Regions from separate parts of the Paraburkholderia phenazinium genome, predicted to be linked through region 1. Evidence: predicted binding sites of a transcription regulator. Region 1 holds the regulator's gene; the other holds the start of a gene.
The links. The regulator FliA, encoded in region 1, starts transcription of late flagellar genes. The targets are predictions, from matches to a motif close to CTAAAGTTTNNNNNNNNNNNGCCGNTA.
Positions count from the first base shown of each region.

Region 1 (10,025 bases):
CTGCCGCACCTGTCGGCGTACCGGCCGTGGCACCCGCCGTGACCGCTGCGAGCAGCGTCGAAATCGACAGCCTCGCTTCGCGCGGCGAGCCGCCCGAACTGGGCGCAAGCGCGGCAGGCCGCAATCCGGCGCCTCACGTTGCTGCCGCGCCGGCTCAAACGACACTCCCCGTAAAGAATCAGGCGCAGGCGCTGGCGGAAGCCGCGCAGCGCGCGCAGGCAATTCAGGCGCTGCAACAGGCTCAGGCGGCTCAGGCCGTTCAGGCGCTGCAGCGAGCGCAGACTCCGCAACCGGCGCCCAAGCCGGTGGTGGCCGCCTCCAGGGTTCAACCGGTCCAGACTGCTGCCGCAATTCAGGCATCGCAGCCGGCTCAGGCCAGCCAGCCCGTGCCCGAAGGTCAGGAAGACGGCCAGCTGATCCACACCGCCGCGCTGGACTTTCTCAAACAGCAGGCCAATGGCCTGCCGGGCCAGGTCGAACTGAGCGTTGCCCAGGCTTTCCCGCGCGGGCTTGCCGCCTGCGACACGCTGCAGGCGTTCATGCCGCCCGGCGCGCGCCTGTGGGGCCGCACGACGGTGGCGGTGCGCTGCACGAGTGGCCACCCATGGACGGTCTGGCTGCAGGCGAAAGTCTCGATCCATGCGACTTACTACGTCGCCGCGCGGGCAATGATGCCTGGCGAGGTGATTTCCGACGCCGATCTGGTTCCTCGCGACGGCGACCTGACCCTGCTGCCGGCGTCGATCGTCACCGTGCCGTCACAGGCAGTCGGTTCGGTCACGTTGATGCGCGTGAGTATGGGCTTTCCGCTGCGTCAGGACATGCTGAAGAGCGCCGCCCAGGTGACGGCCGGACAGAGTGTGCGGGTGGTGGCGCAGGGCGACGGCTTCTCGATTTCGTCGGAAGGCAGCGCGCTCAGCAATGCGACGCCAGGGCAACCGGTCAGGGTGAAAACCTCAACCGGGCAGATCCTGATGGGAATCGTGAAGGACAGTTCGACGGTCCAGATCCAGATGTAGATACCCGGGATCTGAACCTGAAAATGGCGCCCGTGACAGTGGCGTTCAAAGGGTTTTGGGGGAAGAAGGCGGCCGGTGGGGCCGTTACAAACGGATACATCGATTGAGCTAAAGTTTGGTTTCTTGAATGCCGTTAAAGGAATCAAATAGTTCAGGAAGCCAATCGTGAAAATCGATTCCACCACCAATAGCATGCCGGACAGTCTGACGGGCAGCGCGGCAACGCGTACCCAGCAGGACAGCTCGGCCCCGGCGGCTTCGACCGCCCAAAGCGCGGCAGCCGCCGCGCAAGCCGCCACCGGCTCGGGTGGCGACGCGAATGTGAGCCTGTCGGGCCTGTCGTCCAGCCTGCGCAGCCTGGCGGCATCGGGTTCGGCAGACATCGACACCGCTCACGTCGAATCGATCAAGCAGGCCATCAAGAACGGCACGCTGACGATCGATCCGGGCAAGATTGCTGACGGCGTGCTCGACACGACGCGCAGTTTGTTGCAAACGAGAGCCCCGGCGACCGGCAATTGAGGTTGGACGCCGCGAGGCGTCACCTTGAAACCCGGCCCGCACGCTTTGTGCGGGCGCCGTGAGAGCGACTTGTGATGAAAGACGCGCTGCTTGCCACTGTGATCGATGAGTACTCGACCATCGAAGAATTCGCTTCTGTTCTGGCTATCGAGCAGAAAGCGCTAACCCAGGTGGAACCGGCCGAGATGTTGCGGCCGGTTGTCGAAAAGAAAACCGAACTGGTCGGCAAGCTGGCCTCGCTCGAGAAGATCCGCGACGCGCAGCTCGCCGAAATGGGTCTGCCGGCCGGATGGAACGGCATCGAGCTAGCCGCCGGGCGCGACCCGAAGCTCGCCGAGCAGTGGTCGTTGCTGCAGCAATCGGTAGAGCGCGCACGCCGCTCCAACAAGACCAACGGTGTGCTGATCCGCACCCGCATGGAATACAACCAGCGCGCCCTCGAGGTGCTGCAGGTGCGTCCGAAAAAGCCCTCGCTGTATGGGCCGGATGGACGAGTGCCAGGGTTCGGCGGCCTGTAATTCCGGACGCTCCCCCGCTCATCGAACTCCAATCCAGTCTGTCCTGAATGCTCGCTGAGTCGGTCTGACCGTTTTCAGACCAACTCAGCGCAGCCTGCCGTTTGGCGCCTGTCCGCCACCTGCGCTTGCCGCACTTTTCCTGCTTTCCTCTCAGCACAAAAAAAGCGCCGTCCCTTTACATCGGGACGGCGCTCATTGCGCTTGAATCATGAGCGGCGGGTAACGGCGGTGAACCGCCGGCCGCCGTGGTGTTACTCCGCTTCAGCCTTGGCCCAGGCCATCTCGCGCAGACGCGTGCGCAGCCGTGCAACCGCCTGGCTATGCAGCTGGCAAACCCGCGATTCGCTAACTTCCATCACCGCACCGATCTCGCGCAGATTCATGCCGCGTTCGTAGTAGAGCGACATCAACAGCTTTTCGCGTTCCGGCAGACGCTCGATCGCTTCGACCAGCGCCGAGCGCAGGCTTTCGTCGAGCAGTGCCGAGAGCGGGTCCGAATGATCGACGCAGTAGCGGTCGAGGAACGGCTCATCGTCGGCGGAGCGATCGAAGTCTTCGTAGTAGATCAGCTGGCTGCCATGCAGGTCCTGCAGCATCGCCTGATACTCGTCGAGCGGCATCTTGAGGTGACCGGCAATTTCCGTCTCGCTCGCCGAACGGCCGAGTGTCTGTTCGACCTGATGCACGGCCGTCTCCACCTCGCGCGAGGTGCGGCGCAGGCTGCGCGGCAGCCAGTCGTTGCTGCGCAACTCGTCGAGCATCGCGCCGCGGATCCGCTGGCTCGCATACGTTTCGAACTGCGCGCCCTGGTCTTCCTTGTAGCGACTCGCAGCATCCAGCAGGCCGATCATGCCGGCCTGAATCAGATCGTCGAGATCGACACTCGCCGGCATCTTCGCTACCAGCTGCAAGCCGAGCCGCCGCACCAGCGGTGCGTATTTGGTCAGAACCTCGGCTTGGGAAATCTTTCCCTGAGCGTTGTACATCGTGCTCCCCTTGTCCGCGCCCCGCCCTTCAGGCGTGCTGCACAGACGGTTGGTCGGCGTGTTGCGCCGCTGTTACTGCCGCCGGCGCCACCCATTGGTGACGTGACGACATCGCTGGCCGCATTGGCCAGTACTGCAATTCGGCGGCGAGGTGCCGATAGTCCCGCGCAGCAGGGGTCGACGGAAACGCGTCGACCACGCAGCGCGACAGTTCGAGCGCCCGGGCCATGCGCGGGTCGGCGGCGATACAGCCCGCGCCTTCCAGCGACACAGTCAGATAACGCCCCGCCACCCCCGCGAGGTTTTCAAAAGCGGTGTGCGCGTCGGTGACGCTATGCACATGGTTCACCAGCACCCGGAACTGCCCGATGCCGTGCGCGTAATGCAGCCGCTTCATGCAGGCATACGCATCGGTAATCGCCTGCGCAGCGACGCGCGTGACGATCAACAGGTCGTGCGCCTGCATCGCCAGCGCAGAGAGCTGGCCGAGCCGGTCGAGTTGCGCATCGATCAACACGATGTCCGCGGGACCGTCCAGCACCACACTCAGTTGCGCCGCCGTGTAGCCTTCGCGATTGCTGCGCGAGGCGCTCAGCACTGAAAAGCCCAGTGCATGACGCGCTACGGCGGCGTCGAGCGATATCTCGCCGCGTACCACGGCGGCGAAGTTGGCCGCCCCCTGTACGCCGCCGAGCATGGCGCCCACCGAGTAATCGCCAAGGCACTCGTCGATCACGAGTACATCCTTGCCCTGCTCCACGAGTGCCGCCGCCAGATTGACGACGGTCGTGGTACATCCGACGCTGGTCGAACCGCCCGTTACCGCCAGCACTCTTGAACCGCTGCGGGCCAGCAGGCGCCGCAGTCCTTCTGCCTGATCCGAGACGACCTTATCCAAAGCGGACCTCGTGCAGTTCGGCCGTCGAGCGTGCTGAGAGCGCCGAAAGCAAGGCCGGAATATCGTCGTCCTGCGGCACGAACGGCGAACTGTCGCGCGGAATGCAGAAAGCGCTTTTGATCAGGAATTTCTTGGTTGCGACGTACAGGTTCTCGGGCACCTTCTGCCCGGTCGAGACGTAATGCACCGGCAGCTTGTAGCGGATCACCGTGTCGAGTACGCCGCCCAGGTTGGTCGCTTCATCGAGCTTGGTGAGGATGCAGCCGGCGAGCGGCTGTTGATCCGGCCCGCGCTGATAGGCCTGCACGACTTCGTTGAGCGTGTCGCCATGGCACGTTGCGTTCAGCAGCAGCAGGCGCTGCACCGGTTGTCCGGCGCGGCACAGCATGGCGATCTGGTCGGAGACGAGGCGGTCGCGCTGGCTCATGCCGATCGTGTCGATCAGCACGATGTGCTTGTTGCGCAGCTCGGCGAGCGCCAGTTGCAGATCGGCGCCGTCCTTCACCGCGTGAACCGAAACGCCGAGGATCTTGCCGAAAATGCGCAGTTGCTCGTGACCGCCGATCCGGTAGCTGTCGGTCGTCAGGAGTGCCACCTTGCTGGCGCCGAAGCGCATCACGCAACGCGCGGCAAGCTTGGCCGTGGTCGTGGTCTTGCCGACACCCGTCGGGCCCATCAGGGCGAACACGCCGCCGCGCTCCATCAGCGCGTCTTCGTTTTCCATGATCGGCAGGTTCGACTCGAGCACGTTGCGCACCCAGTCCATCCCGCCTTCCATGTTGTCGATCTCGGGCGGCAGGTTGTCGACCATCATCTGCACCAGTTGCGCGGAGAAACCGGCGGCGAACAGGTGCTTGGTGAGCGAGGCGCGCGTCGGGCTGCGACGCTGGCGGTCGGCCCACAGGAGACCGGCGAAGTGTTCCTCCATCATGCCGCGCATCGAGGAGAGCTCGCTCATCACCGTTTCGTTGACGACCTGCTCCATGCGAGCCTTGATCGCTTCGGTGACGCTGGCGGTGGTGCCGGCTGCGGCACGTGCGTCGTCCGCCGGAGTGGCCGGGCTCGGCTTCCTGCTAGCGCGGCGCGCGGCGAGTTGTGCAGCTTCGCGGGCCCAGTCGGGCGTGTCGGCGAGGTTCGACGGCTGACGCGTGCCGACCTGGATGTCGACCGGTGCGCCGAGGCCCTTGGCCATCGCGGCGGCCGGTGTCATCGACGAAGGCCGTGCGCTGTAGGCGCCTTGCTGCTTGCCGGCGATATTGCGGGCGTGGTCGATCAGCCAGGGATTCGTTTCCGCTATCGTGCGCGGCGTGGCCGGCGAGAACGGCATAAACTGCGGCGCCGGGACGCCGGCGGCTTTCAGCACGTCGGCGCGGATGTCGTCGCCCGAGCGCGGCATCTGCGGCATCTGCGCCTGCGGTGCGGCTTGCATCGAAGGCGCGCTTTGCGCCGCGTGAGCGGCTTGAGCCTGCGGCGCGAGCGGTGCGGCCTGAGCCGACGAAGCGTACGGCGAGGCCGTGGCCGGCTCTTCCGTTACGGCTGCCTGTGCGGGTGCAGCGGCTTGTGCCGGCGCGTTGCTGGCCGACATGCTCTCCGTGCCGGCTTCCGGGCTTGCGCCGAACACCGACGAAAACACGTCCGGCATGCCGCTCGCGTACGGATTGGACTGCATCATCGGCGTGCTGCGCGGTGCCGGTGCTGCCGGGCTCATCGCAGGGGCCGCGCTGTTTGCGCTGCTGCCGTTATTCGCGCCGTTACGCGCCTTCGGAGCGATTGCCGCGAGCTCGCTATCGGCGAGCGCCACGATCTCGACGGTGCCGTCTTCGATCGTGCGGTTCGACAGCACGACCGCGTCGGGGCCCAACGCCTCACGAACGAGGCGTAGCGCGTCACGACTGGTAGCACCGACAAATTTACGAATGTTCAAGCTGGACCCCCGATGAGGTTGACGGACCGGCGACATACCGCTTTCCATTGAGATCGATTATTGCGAAAGATGTCGAGAGACCATCGCTTGATAAAGACAGGGAAAAGCAGGCAATTCGCGTGATGGGTAGTACGCCGGGGCCGCGCTGCAAGGGTCCCCAAATGAAAACCGGCGCCTGAAGCGCCGGTCTGAAGCGTGAGCGGGTTAGCCTTTCCCGCCTATCAGATTCACCACCTTGACGTTGCGGGTGTCGGGCACCTCCGCATACGACAGCACCTTCAGCTGCGGCAGGTTGCGGCGCAGGAAGCGCGCCAGCATCGGCCGCAACGCGTGCTGCACCAGCAGCACCGGCGCGAGCCCGAGGTTCTGCTGGCGCGTCATGGCCTGTTGCGTCTCGGTCATCAGCGTGTGCGCGAGACCCGGTTCGAGACCAGGGTTTGCCCCAGTCGAAAGCGCCTGCGAGAGCACGCGTTCGAGGTTCGAATCGAGGCCCATCACCTGCATGTCGCCGGTGCCGGGGAACCACTGTTGCGTGATCGCGCGGCCCAGCGCCAGACGCACGGCTGCCGTCAGCTCGTGCGCGTCGGTAACCTTCGGCGTGTGCTCGGACAGCGCTTCTAGGATCGTGCGCAGGTCGCGGATTGGCACACCTTCTTCCAGCAGGTTCTGCAGCACCTTCTGCAGCGTGGTGAGCGAAAGCGCCTTCGGAATCAGATCGTCGACCAGCGACGGCGTGTCCTTCTGCATGCGCTCGATCAGCGCCTGGATTTCGCGGCGGCCGAGCAGCTCGGAGGCGTGCGTGACCACCAGGTGATTCAGGTGCGTCGCGACCACGGTGCTCGAATCCACCACGGTATAGCCGTACACCTGGGCCTGCTCGCGCAGATTGGTGTCGATCCAGATGGCCGGCAGGCCGAACGCAGGATCCTGAGTCGGCGTGCCCGGCAGCGCCGCGCTCACCTGCCCCGGATTGATGGCCAGCCACTGGCCCGGATAGGCCTCGCCGACGCCGACCTCGACGCCCTTCAGCGCAATCCGGTAACCATTGGGGCGCAGTTCCAGGTTGTCGCGGATGTGGATCACCGGCGGCAGGAAGCCGATTTCCTGCGCGAACTTCTTGCGGATGCTCTTGATCCGCTTGAGCAGTTCGCCGTCCGAATTCTTGTCGACGAGCGGAATCAACCGGTAGCCGACTTCGAGACCGAGCGTGTCGATCATCGTCACGTCGTCCCAGCTTGCTTCGGTGTTTTCGGTCGGAGTCAGCGCAGCCGGCGCCACTGTGGCGAGGGCCGCGGTGCTCTTCGCTTCCGTCGCACGCTTCTTCATCATCCGGCCAAGCTGGATCAAACCACCGCCCAGCAGCAGGAAGGCGAAGTGCGGCATGCCCGGGATCAAGCCCATCAGCACCAGAATGCAGCCCGTGATGATCAGCACGCGCGGGTTCGTAAACAGCTGCCCCGTCAGCTGCGTGCCGATGTCTTCGTTGGTGGCCACGCGCGACACGATCACGCCGGCGGCGGTCGAGATCACCAGCGACGGGATCTGCGCGACGAGGCCGTCACCGATGGTCAGCAGCGTGTAGTTCTTGGCGGCGGCGGCGAAGTCCATGTTGTGCTGGACCACGCCGACGATCAGCCCGCCGATGATGTTGATCACCATGATCAGCAGGCCGGCGATCGCATCGCCTCGCACGAACTTGCTGGCGCCGTCCATCGAGCCGTAGAACTCGGCTTCCTGCGCGACTTCGAGGCGGCGGCGGCGCGCCGCGTCTTCGTTGATGATGCCGGCGTTCAGGTCGGCGTCGATCGCCATCTGCTTGCCGGGCATCGCGTCGAGTGTGAAGCGCGCGGACACTTCGGCGATCCGGCCCGCACCCTTGGTGATCACCATGAAGTTGATCACCATCAGGATGATGAACACCACGATCCCGACCGCGAAGTTGCCGCCGACCAGGAACTGGCCAAACGACTCGATCACCTGTCCAGCGGCAGCCGGGCCGGTGTGGCCTTCGAGCAGCACGACCCGGGTGGAGGCCACGTTCAGCGAGAGGCGCAGCAGCGTCGAGAACAGCAGCACGCTCGGGAATGCGGCAAAGTCGAGCGGCTTCATCGTGTACATGCTCACCAGCAACACCATCACGGACAGCGCGATGTTGAAGGTGAACAGCAGATCCAGCAGGAACGGCGGCAACGGCAGGATCATCATGCCGAGGATCATGCAGATCAGCACCGGCCCTGCGAGTGCCCGCAGGTTGGTGTTGCTCAGCGAGTCCGGCCGTCGGGACAGGAAACCGGCGCGTGCGTTCATGCGGAGGCTCCAGATGCCTTGTCGTCTTCGTTAAGCGCTTCGGCGGCTTCCTGATCCGCCTCTTCGTCGGATACCGGACCCTGGTCCAGATCGGCGGGAACTTCGAGTTCGGTCGGGGCAACCGGCACCACGCCGCCTTCGGTCTTGAAGCGGCGCAATTGATAGACCCATGCGAGCACTTCCGCGACCGCGCCATACAACTGGCCCGGAATTTCGCGGTCGAGATCGACGTTGTGATACAGCGCCCGCGCCAGTGGCGGGGCTTCGAGCAGCGGCACGTTGTTCTCCACAGCAAGCTGGCGAATCCGCGCGGCGACGAGGTTCACCCCTTTGGCGACGACGCGCGGCGCGCGCATCTCGCCGTCGCTGTACTGCAGCGCGACCGCGAAGTGCGTCGGGTTGGTTACCACCACGTCAGCCGTCGGTATCTTGGACATCATCCGGCGCCGCGCGGCTGCGCGCTGCTGCGCCCGGATGCGGGCCTTGAGTTGCGGATCGCCTTCGTTTTCGCGGTGTTCGCGCTTCACTTCTTCCTTCGTCATCCGGAGTTTCTTGTGGTAATTCCAGATCTGATACGGGACATCGAGCGCTGCCACGAGGAACATGCCGGCGACCGTCATGCCGCAGCACACGGCGATCAGGTGAGCCGCATTGGCGAGCGCCACGGTGAGCGGCTGGGTCGCGAGCGCGAGGATCTCCTCGCGGCGGTTCCAGACCGAGACGCCTCCGACCCCGCCCACGACGATGGTCTTGGCGAGCGACATGCCGAGCTGGATCGGCCCGTTGATCGAAAAGATCCGGCCAAGGCCGGCCATCGGATCGAGCCGGCTGAATTTGGGTTGGAGCGCTCCTGAGGAGACGTGCCAGCCGCCCAGCGCGAGCGGCGAGAGCAGCGCGGCGCCGCCGGTCAGGGCGAGGATCGGCACCAGCGCACGGAGCGCCTGCATGCCGTCGACACTTGCGCCGATCAGCATGCGCCGGGTTTCGAAGACGCTGTCGTGGTTGAACATGAGCGCGCCGCGCAGCATCGATCCGAGATGATCGCCGATGCTCCCCGACAACGCCCAGACGCCATAGAAACCGGCCGACAGCAAGGCAAACGAGACCAGTTCCCGCGAACGAACGATCTGCCCTTCCTCCCGTGCCTTCTCCAGGCGCCGGGGGGTGGCGTCTTCTGTTTTTTCGAGGTCGCTTTCCCCTGCCACGCAGCTCTCCAGACGGTCGAGGCACCATGCCCAATTCCAGTGAGAGCGATTATTCCTGCAGAACTCAAGCCATGATCGGCGGATAAGGACGGGGAAACGGGGGTATTTCGGGAGATGGAGCGGCGCGGGGGGCCGCTACGGGCGGGAGGGGGAGGGGCCGGGCGAGGAGCCGGGGGGCGCTGCCGCCGAGGGCCGCCCGTTCCGGGGCCGGGAGGCGTGGAACGGGCGGAACGGGGCGCCGTGGACCCTGGATCAGTAGCCGACGTAAGGTGCCTGGCCGCCGCTCGCGGTCTGGTCGATGCCGAAGTACATATAACGGCCGTAGAAGAACGGCAGGCCGATGTCGAAGCTACCCGAGGTGCCGATCTGGCCAGCGAGATCGTTGAAGGCGTAGTTGTTGCCGTTGCTGAACAACGTCGACGCGCTCAGGATCCCGACGTTAGCCGCAGCGGAGACGCCGTTCAGGCCAACCACGGTGACCGTGCGCGTCTGCGCCGTCGAAGGGCAATAGAAGCCGCTGAAATTGCTGCCGCACAACGCCAGGGTGCTGTCGGTGAAGAAGTAAGCGTTCGAGCCGGAATCGAAGAAGGCCGACAGCGTGCTGCCGTTGAACGTGCTGTTGTTAAGGTCACCGAAGGCATCGGTC
Region 1 is NZ_FSRM01000001.1:545,339-555,363, forward strand. Features, by position in the region: gene flgA (flagellar basal body P-ring formation chaperone FlgA) at 1-1,019, shown strand, start outside; gene flgM (flagellar biosynthesis anti-sigma factor FlgM) at 1,185-1,541, shown strand; gene BUS06_RS02645 (flagella synthesis protein FlgN) at 1,616-2,059, shown strand; gene BUS06_RS02650 (RNA polymerase sigma factor FliA) at 2,311-3,045, opposite strand; gene BUS06_RS02655 (MinD/ParA family ATP-binding protein) at 3,074-3,943, opposite strand; gene flhF (flagellar biosynthesis GTPase FlhF) at 3,936-5,867, opposite strand; gene flhA (flagellar biosynthesis protein FlhA) at 6,072-8,174, opposite strand; gene flhB (flagellar biosynthesis protein FlhB) at 8,171-9,379, opposite strand; gene BUS06_RS02675 (DUF3443 family protein) at 9,632-10,025, opposite strand, start outside.

Region 2 (10,025 bases), 1.2 Mb from region 1:
GAACGGGTGCGGCGCTGGTACGAACCTCACCTTGAGCGCAATCACGAAGACGCGGCCGTCCGTCATGCGGATCTGCTGCAAATGGAGAGCATCGCCGCCACCTATGCCTCGCGCGAGCGTTTCCTGACGGAGTTGACGCTCGATCCGCCCGATGCCACCAGCGACGAATCCGGCGTGCCCATGCTCGACGAGGACTATCTGATCCTGTCGACCATCCATTCGGCAAAGGGGCAAGAGTGGCGCAATGTGTTCGTGCTGAACGGGGTCGACGGCTGCATTCCGTCGGATCTCGGCACGGGCAGCGAGGCGGAGATCGACGAGGAGCGACGCCTGCTGTACGTGGCGATGACGCGTGCGAAGGAGGATCTTCACATCGTCGTGCCGCAACGCTTCTGCGTGCATAACCAGACGCATCTGGGCGATCGGCACGTTTGGGCCTCGCGCACGCGTTTCATCCCGGCGCACCTGCTGCCGCTCTTCGACGCGCATGCCTGGCCGCGCGTGCCCGAGCCCGTTGCGCCGAGCGCGGCGGGACTGGCCGCGGCGGCGCAAGCGAAGCTCGAAATCGCGGCGAAGCTGAAAAAGATATGGGACTGAGCGCGGGCGAGGTGTCTGTCACCCCGCTCCGTTTAACGTGACTGCTGCCGCGGCTGCTGTTGCTGTGGTTGCGGACGGGGCGGCGGCGTAAAGAAGGCGCGTAGCCACGCCGCGAGCCGCGAGAAAATGTCATACGGCTCTTCGACAAAGATTTCCGGCTTCAGCAGGCGCAGATATTCCATGATCTGCTGCGCTTCCTGTTTCTGGAACGAGCCGTGGGAAATGCCCAACCGCAACAGGCCGCGTAGTTCGCCAAGCTTTTCGCGCGCGGTGCTGCCAATGCTCGTCTCGCACGCCACCTTCGCCTCGTAGACCCGCTGCCGCAGCGACTCGACCAGCCGCCATGCCGGCGTTTGCATGGTCTCTTCGAGCGCCTGGATGTCCTGCGCCGCGCTCTTGATCTGCGCGGCGAGCGGATCCACCAGCGACGCATCGCCATCCGATTCCTTGACGATCGCCGCTGCCCAGTCGTGACACTGCTTGGCCAGTTCCTCCGGGGTCCATTCGGAGCGCGAGGCGAAGCCAAACCCGAACTCTGATGCCTGCTGCATCAGGATCGCGACGACATCCGGGAATTCCTTGTCCAGCGTGCGTTTAGCCCATGCGTACTGACCGCCCTGCAACATCCGCTTCACCGCGTGTTCGGTGAGCGGCACCATGTTGTCGAGCAGTTTGGCGCGCAGAAAATCCTCAAACGACGGCGTGGCGAACTGCGGGTCGAGCTTGAGCGAGACGCGCAGAAACGCGTCAAAGTCCTTGCGCAGGTTTGCGACGGTTTCGTCTTTGAGTGAAAGGGTGATTTGACCCATGTCGTATCCCGTTTGGTCCTCCCGCGTTGCACCGCAAAAGTGCCGCCTTCTGCGAACTGCCCCCGTGACAGGGCGACGTCGATGCTCGACGCGGTTGATCTTGCTTGTTGCCGCATAACCAGCGGGAGAACTTCCCGGCGAGCGGACCTCGACTGCATAACGGCGGAATGGGGTAAAACTTGAGGGGCAGAGCTTGGGGCTGGCGCGTGCGGGCCGTCGGATGCAGCGCTGGTTGCGGCGCTGCACAAGGCTGGCGTTGCAACCAGGGGGGCCGCTCTACTTGAGGACGACGCCTTGCCAGACAAAAAAGACCGTGAGTCCGACCGCAATGGTGAGCAATGGCCGGCGGGTCAGCGCACTGACGGCCACGGCGGCGAGAGCCCCGACGAGTTGCGGATTGCGCCACGTGAGTTCGGCGTCGCCGCCGTGGGGCGAGACGGTCATGGGCACGATGATGGCGGTAAGCACCGTCACCGGCACGAAACCGAGGGCGGTCCGCACGAGCGGCGGGAACACCAGCCGCTCGCCGAGCACGAAAACGGTCGCGCGGATCGTCCACGTGATGAGCGCCATGCCGAGAATCAGGAGGGCGTAGTTCATTGTGCCGCCTCCGCCTCCGCCTCTGCCGTGCGCCGCTGGCTGCCGGGCAACGACAGCAGCACGCCGACCACGACTCCGGCGAACACCGCGCCGAGCAGGCCCAGCTTATAGGGCCACGCCTGCCAGAAGAACGCCAGCGCGCCCGCGGTGACGGCCGCGGCGAAATAACGTAGCGCGACGAGTTGGGGCACGACGATCGCGATGAAGGTGGCGGCCATGGCGAAATCGAGCCCGAGCGACTGCAGACCGGGGAACGCCGCGCCGAACAGAAGGCCGGCGAGCGTCCAGATCTGCCAGTTGAGATACATGGCGAGACCCGCGCCGAGGAAATAGTACGGGCTGATCGAGCCCGGCGGATGGTGCCTGTAGTGCGCCCAGGCGACTGCGAAGACTTCGTCGGTGAGCACGCCGCCCAGCGCGAGGCGCCAGCGCAGCGGCAGGTTCGAGACATAGGGCGCGAGCGTGGCGCTGTATAGGACGTGCCGCAGGTTCACGACCAGGGTGGTAGCCAGCACCACCGCGAAGCTCGTATGGCCTGCGATCAGGCCTAGCGCAATAAATTGCGCCGAGCCGGCGAAAACGACGAGCGACATCAGTTGCCCGTGCCATAGGTGCAGCGGGCCGGATGTGACGAGGGTGCCGAAGATCATGCCGAACGGCGCGGCGCCGACCATCATCGGGATGATGTCGCGCGCGCCGGCGGTGAATTCAGTGCGTCTGGTATGGGTCAATCTTGCCTCCTTGGTCTGCGGAGGATAGCCGCGGCGGGGTGGGGAGGGCTTGTACGTTCTTGCTATGGTGGTTTGCTGCGGTGCTGTGACCGCTGCTTCCGCGTGCCTTGCGCTTAGCTAGCCTGCCAGCGCCCGGGCGGCACCCCAAACACGCGCCGGAAATGCCGGGTGAAGTGGCTCTGATCGGTGAACCCGCTGGCCGCGGCTACCTCGGTGACAGAGACCCCCGCGCGCAGCGGCGCCAGTGCGCGTTGCAGCCGAACCTGGTTGCGCCACGCGTGCGGCGGCAGGCCGGTGCTCTGGGCGAACAGACGCGCAGCGTGGAAGGGCGACAGGCCGACGGCGCTTGCCAGTTCGCCTAGCTGGAGTGGCGTGGCGAGATCGCCGGTGAGGCGCTCTTTCATGGTCGCGACGCGGGTGTCATCGACGGCGAGCCGTGCCGGCTTTGTCTGCCCGCCGGAGTAGCGCACGAGCAGCATCGACAGGGCATCGAGCATCGCGGCTTCGGCCGCGAGCGGATCGGCTTGCGCTTCGAGCAGACGGTGGGCGCGTGCGAGCCGTTGCGCGACTTCCACATCGCGGATCACGCCGGGTTCGAACCATGGCAATGGCTGGGGCTGACCGGCGACGTCGTCCGCGAGTTGCTGGATGAAATCCACCGGCGCGTACAGCACGCGGTAGCGCCAGCCTTCCTCCATCGCCCGCGCGCCCGTGTGCAGTTCACCGGGGTTGATGATCGGCACGCTGCCCGCCTCGGCGACGTAGTCCGCGCCCAGATACCGGTAGCATTCGGCGCCGGCGACGATCACCGGGATGGTGTACGCGTCGTGCCAGTGCGGCGAAAACTCGTGATCGTGGTATTCAGCCGTGAGCAGATCCGCGCCAGGCAAAAGCGGCGTGCGCCAGTAGCGGGCGGAATCGCGGAAACGGGTCACGGTCATGATGGAAATCCGGCTCGGCCTGCCAGTTTAGCGCGAGCAGGCTGTCACCGTACAAGCAGCTTTCACTTGAGCGGAATCGTAGTGCCGGCTGGCACGGCCACCGCGCTGACGCTGTTCTTCGCGCTGCCGCTGGCGACGCGATCGCTGTAGGTCAGATACACCAGCGAGTTGCGCTTCGCATCGACGATCCGCACCACGTGCAGCGTCTTGAAGATCAGCGACATGCTCACCGAAAACACATCGGACTGCTGCTTGACCGGACCGGTGAACTTGATGGCGCCCACCTGGCGACAGGCGATCGATGCTTCGGTGGGATCTTCCGCAATGCCGAGCGTGCCCTTGATGCCGCCGGTACGGGCTCGCGACACATAGCAGGTGATGCCTTGCACGATCGGGTCATCGTAGGCTTCGACCACCACCCGGTCAGAGCCGGTCACGTGGAAATTGGTGTTGACGCTGCCCACTTCCTCGCTGTGCGCGAGAGGGTTGAGCAGAGCCGTGACAGCGAAGGCGAGCGTAACGCGCAACAAGGGTGATTTCATTGGGATACCGGAGTGATCAGGAATGATGGCAAAGCGAAAGCACCATCGTATATCGGCAACCATGACGCGGGTGGATGCGTCTGGAAACCGCTGAAGGAGAGCGGAATGGGATGAACGCGAAGAGCGCAACGTTTATTGGGTGGCCAGTATTACCGCGACGCGCGCCGCCCAAAAACAAAAGGCCCGCAAATGCGGGCCTTCGAATCTTTTGGCTCCTCGACCTGGGCTCGAACCAGGGACCTACGGATTAACAGTCCGGCGCTCTACCGACTGAGCTATCGAGGAACAGCAGTACAACTTTTACATAAAAAAGCCCGTTTTGGTTAACGGGCCTTTGCAAATCTTGGCTCCCCGACCTGGGCTCGAACCAGGGACCTACGGATTAACAGTCCGGCGCTCTACCGACTGAGCTATCGGGGAACAACAAAAGCAGAGAAGCGAAATTGTAGGAGGTGCTCCGGAACCTGTCAAGACCCTTGGCCCATCTCGATTTCGTTCGAATAGGCGTGGCCGGGGAGGGTGATACAGGGACCGGCGCGCAGCAGCCGGGTGCGACCTTAAGGTCGTGAGCCGCCGCGCGTAGGGCTGCTTAGCGAGCGAGCAAAGTCAGCTTTTCCTTCACGTCCTTGAATTCGTCGGCTTCCGGCAGCGGGGCCTTCGTCTTCGTGATGCTCGGCCAGCCCTTGGCGAGATCGGCATTCAGCGCGATGAAGTCCTGCTGGTCGCCCGGCACGTCTTCTTCGGCGTAGATGGCGTTCACCGGACATTCGGCGACGCACACAGCACAGTCGATGCACTCATCGGGGTCGATCGCGAGGAAGTTGGGACCTTCGCGAAAGCAGTCCACCGGGCACACATCGACGCAGTCGGTATAGCGGCACTTGATGCAGCTTTCGGTCACAACGTGAGTCATTCAGGCAGCTCCTGCATGCGGTATCGGGGAGGCGAAACGCCAAAAGCGCTATTGTATCGTAACGTCAAGAGGCATATGCAGCACGGGCTCACCCGGTTTATACGTTTTCGTGATTAGTTTATGGCACTGCGTAAGGCTGCCTGCGCCATATGCCCGCGCGCATTCGGGTAACATGCGTCAGGTCGGCGCGCCGGGGCGTGCCGCAGGCGCATGGGCCCAGTCGGGCCTTCCGTTCTTCCTGCAGTCCGGTACGCACCATCATGATTATTACTTCGCTGCTCGATACTGACCTGTACAAGTTCACGATGATGCAGGTGGTTTTGCATCATTTCCCTGCCGCGAGCGTGGAATACCGCTTCCGCTGCAGGACGCCGAACGTCGACCTCGTGCCTTATATCGAGGAAATCCGCGGCGAAGTGCGCAAGCTGTGCGAATTGCGTTTCACCGACGACGAGCTCGACTACCTGCGGCGCATGCGCTTCATCAAGGGCGATTTCATCGAGTTCCTCGCGCTCTTCCATCTGAACGACAAGTACATTTCGATTACCCCTTCGCCGAAGGGCAATGGCGAGATCGACATCGAGATCAAGGGTCCATGGCTGCATACGATCCTGTTCGAGATTCCGGTGCTGGCAATCGTCAATGAGGTCTACTTCCGCAACACGCAGCGCGAGCCGGCCTACGGCGAAGGCCGTGAGCGACTCTCCGAAAAGATCAAGCTGCTCGGCGCACGCCCGGAATTCGCGGACTGCAAGATCGCCGACTACGGCACGCGCCGCCGCTTCTCGAAGCGCTGGCACGAAGAGGTGATCCTGACGCTGAAGGACGATCTGGGCGAGCAGTTCACCGGCACCAGCAACGTCTTTTACGCCATGAAGCATGGTCTCACGCCGCTCGGCACGATGGCCCACGAATACCTTCAGGCCTGCCAGGCGCTCGGCCCGCGGCTGCGCGATTCGCAGATCTACGGCTTCGAGATGTGGGCGAAGGAGTATCGCGGCGACCTGGGCATCGCGCTGTCCGACGTGTACGGCATGGAAGCGTTCCTGCGCGATTTCGACATGTACTTCTGCAAGCTGTTCGACGGCGCGCGTCACGATTCAGGCGACCCGTTCGAGTGGGGCGAGCGGCTTCTGAAGCACTACGAGGCGAATCGCTGCGATTCGCGCACGAAGATTCTCGTGTTCTCCGATGCGCTCGATATTCCGAAGGTCCTGCAACTGTACGAACGCTTCCGCGGACGCTGCAAGCTCGCGTTCGGCGTCGGCACCAACCTGACCAACGACCTCGGCTATAACCCGCTTCAGATCGTCATCAAGATGGTTCGCTGCAACGGTCAGCCGGTCGCCAAACTGTCCGATTCGCCGGGCAAGAATATGTGCGACGACAAGGCGTACCTCGCTTATCTGCGCCAGGTTTTCGGCATCAAACAGCCGGACGAGGAAGTCTCGCCGTAACGGCAGTGACTTCCTGTACGGGCGCCTGGTGCGCGCCCGCTTAGGCCATCTGGACGAGTGTCCGCGAGTGAGGTGGCCGGTATAATTCTCGCGATACCTGCCTGTCGCACGGCTATCGAAAGAAACGAGACACTCGCGAGGATTTGGCCCACATGGATACATCGATTGCCCGCCGCAACATCCTGGCGCGCGTCCGCGCAGCCCAGGGCCGCGAAGCCGAGCCGGCAGAATCCGAGCGCGAAGCCGCTACCGACTATCTCGCTCGGCATCCGCAAGGTCCGCGGCCAACTATGCCGGACGATCTGGTCGCGCGTTTTATCGAAGAGGCGCAGAAGCTGTCCACCACCGTTGAGAGCGTCGACGCCTTGAGCGATGTGCCGGCTGCGGTGCTTCGCTATCTCACGCAGCACGGCTTGCCGCTGCAGGCCATTGCCTGGCAAACGCTGCAAGACCTCAACTGGACCGAAGCAGGTCTCAGCATCGAATTTCGCAAACCGGAAGATGGCGATGTGGTCGGCATCACCGGCTGTTTCTGCGCGACAGCGGAGACCGGCACGCTGGTGCTGTTGTCGGGACCCGAAACCTATGCGTCCGCCGGTCTGCTTCCCGAAACGCACATCGCGATCGTGCCGGCCTCGCGCATCGTCGCCGGTCATGAAGACGCCTTCAACCTGATTCGCTCCGAACGGGGCGAACTGCCGCGCGCCGTCAACTTCGTATCGGGGCCGTCGCGTACCGGGGATATCGAGCAGACTATCGTGCTCGGGGCACACGGGCCGTATCGGGTGCACGTGATCGTCGTGCGTACATGAAGCGACATGCTGTGTGGACGAGCATCGTGCTCGCCGCCGTAATGGCGCTTGGGCCGCAAATCGCGTCGGCCGCGACGCTTGATGGCGCAACCCTGTCGGCATGGTGGGGCGCGCCATTTGCCGGTGTGCTGCTGTCGATTGCCGTGTTCCCGCTCATCGCGCCGACTTTCTGGCATCACCATTTCGGCAAGATCGCGGCAGGCTGGGCCATCCTGTTTCTGGTGCCGTTTGGTGTGATGTTCGGTGCCGGCGTAGCGCTCGGCTCGTTCGTTCACGCCATGCTCGAAGAGTACGTGCCCTTCATCGTGCTGTTGACTGCGCTCTATACGGTGGCGGGCGGCATCTGCGTGCGCGGGAATCTGCACGGCTCGCCACGCATGAATACGGCGATCATCGCGCTCGGTACGGCACTCGCCAGCATCATGGGCACGACCGGCGCGGCAATGCTGCTGATCCGGCCACTGCTGCGTGCCAACGATAATCGCAAGCACGTCGTGCATGTGGTGGTGTTCTTCATCTTCCTCGTTGCCAACGCGGGCGGCTCGCTGTCGCCGCTCGGCGACCCGCCGCTCTTTCTCGGTTTTCTCAACGGCGTGGGCTTTTTCTGGACCACCGTGCATCTGGCTTTGCCGATGCTGTTCGTGTGTGGCGTCCTGCTCGTGGTCTTCTACGCGCTCGATTCGTACTTTTACCATCGTCGTGAAGAAGAGCGTTCGCCGTTTCTCGATCCCACGCCCGATACGCCACCGCTCGGCATCGACGGCAAGATCAATTTCGTGCTGCTTGGCGTGGTCATTGCGCTCGTGCTGATGAGTGGCCTGTGGAAGCCGCGTATCGAGTTCGACGTTTTTGGCACGCACGTCGCGCTGCAAAACGCGCTGCGCGATGTGGCGCTGATCGGCGTCACGCTGCTCTCGCTGGCGGTGACCCCGCGCGCGGCGCGCGAGGGCAATGCCTTCAACTGGGCACCAATCGAAGAGGTCGCGAAACTGTTCGCCGGCATCTTCGTGACGATCGCGCCGGTCATCACGATTCTGCGCGCGGGTGAGGCAGGCGCGTTCGCGGGTATCGTGCATCTGGTCAACGACGCGTCGGGCCAGCCGCGCGACGCGATGTACTTCTGGGCGACGGGTTTGCTGTCGTCGTTTCTTGACAACGCGCCTACCTATCTGGTGTTCTTCAACCTGGCCGGCGGCGACGCGCAAACGCTGATGACGAAGGGCGCCACCACGCTGGCCGCGATTTCGGCCGGCGCAGTATTCATGGGCGCGAACAGCTATATCGGCAATGCGCCGAACTTCATGGTGAAGGCGATTGCGGAGTCGCGCGGCGTGCGTATGCCGAGCTTTTTTGCTTACCTGGGCTGGTCCGTCGTTATTCTGGTGCCGGTGTTTCTCGTGACGGGCTGGCTGTTCTTTTAGCTTTTAGAGCCATTGATGACGGTTGACTGCAGCACGGCCGCAGACGGTCCCGCTGCGCTATTCGGAGAATTGCAATGCAGAAGATCCTGGTTGCCCGTCCGATTTTTCCGGACGTGATCGAGCGCCTCAAACAGTATTTCGAGGTGGACTGGAACAACGGCGAAGTCTTGCCTGCCGACGAACTGACGCAACGGCTTGCCGATAAGGACGGCGCGCTGACGGCCGGCGACCCGATCGACGCAGCCGTGCTGGCGGCAGCACCGCGGCTGCGAGTGGTGTCGAATATGGCAGTCGGCTACAACAACTTCGATATGGCCGCGTTCAACGCGGCGAACGTACTCGGCACCAATACGCCGGACGTCCTGAACGAGTCCACTGCCGATTTCGGCTGGGCGCTGATGATGGCGACAGCACGCCGGATCGCCGAGTCCGAGCACTGGCTACGCGCCGGAAAGTGGCAGAAGTGGGCGTACGACGGCTTTCTCGGTACCGACCTGTACGGTTCGACGCTCGGTGTGATCGGCATGGGCCGCATTGGCCAGGCACTGGCGCGTCGCGCCCGCGGCTTCAACATGCAGGTGATCTATCACAACCGTTCGCGGGTCGCGCCTGCTATCGAAGCCGATCTGAATGCGGAGTATGTGTCGAAGGCAGACCTGTTGCGGCGGGCCGATCACGTCGTCCTGGTGCTGCCCTATACGAAGGAAAACCATCACACGATCGGCGCAGCGGAGCTCGCCCAGATGAAGCCGACCGCGACGCTGACCAACATCGCACGCGGAGGCATCGTCGACGACGCCGCGCTCGCCGAGGCGCTGCGTGCGAAGCAGATCGCAGCGGCCGGTCTCGATGTCTACGAAGGCGAGCCGAATCTAAACCCGGCGCTGTTGACCGTGCCGAATGTCGTGCTGACGCCGCATATCGCAAGCGCGACTGAAGCGACCCGGCGCGCCATGGCCAATCTCGCGGCCGACAACCTGATTGCCGGGTTGGGTGAAGGTCCGAATGCAGGGCATCCGCCGAGCGCGATCAATCCGGATGTTCTCGGCAAGGCGCGTTCATGATGACGTTGTTGTTGCCCGCGGCGGTCGTGGTATTGGCCGTCGCTTTGGTGATCGCCTTGCTCGTATTGATGCGTGGTGGCCGTCAGAGTGATCTGCAGGCGCAGCTCGACCAGTTAGGCGATCACATTGGCTCGGCAG
Region 2 is NZ_FSRM01000001.1:1,744,266-1,754,290, forward strand. Features, by position in the region: gene BUS06_RS08130 (ATP-dependent helicase) at 1-597, shown strand, start outside; gene BUS06_RS08135 (DUF4088 family protein) at 630-1,406, opposite strand; gene BUS06_RS08140 (AzlD domain-containing protein) at 1,683-2,006, opposite strand; gene BUS06_RS08145 (AzlC family ABC transporter permease) at 2,003-2,683, opposite strand; gene BUS06_RS08150 (helix-turn-helix transcriptional regulator) at 2,851-3,678, opposite strand; gene BUS06_RS08155 (CreA family protein) at 3,741-4,220, opposite strand; tRNA gene BUS06_RS08160 (tRNA-Asn) at 4,430-4,505, opposite strand; tRNA gene BUS06_RS08165 (tRNA-Asn) at 4,565-4,640, opposite strand; gene fdxA (ferredoxin FdxA) at 4,810-5,133, opposite strand; gene pncB (nicotinate phosphoribosyltransferase) at 5,394-6,590, shown strand; gene BUS06_RS08185 (LutC/YkgG family protein) at 6,743-7,402, shown strand; gene BUS06_RS08190 (sodium:proton antiporter) at 7,399-8,823, shown strand; gene BUS06_RS08195 (2-hydroxyacid dehydrogenase) at 8,898-9,887, shown strand; gene BUS06_RS08200 (DNA recombination protein RmuC) at 9,887-10,025, shown strand, end outside.
Region 2: the regulator FliA is predicted to act here: its motif matches at 1,564-1,590, upstream of BUS06_RS08135 (DUF4088 family protein).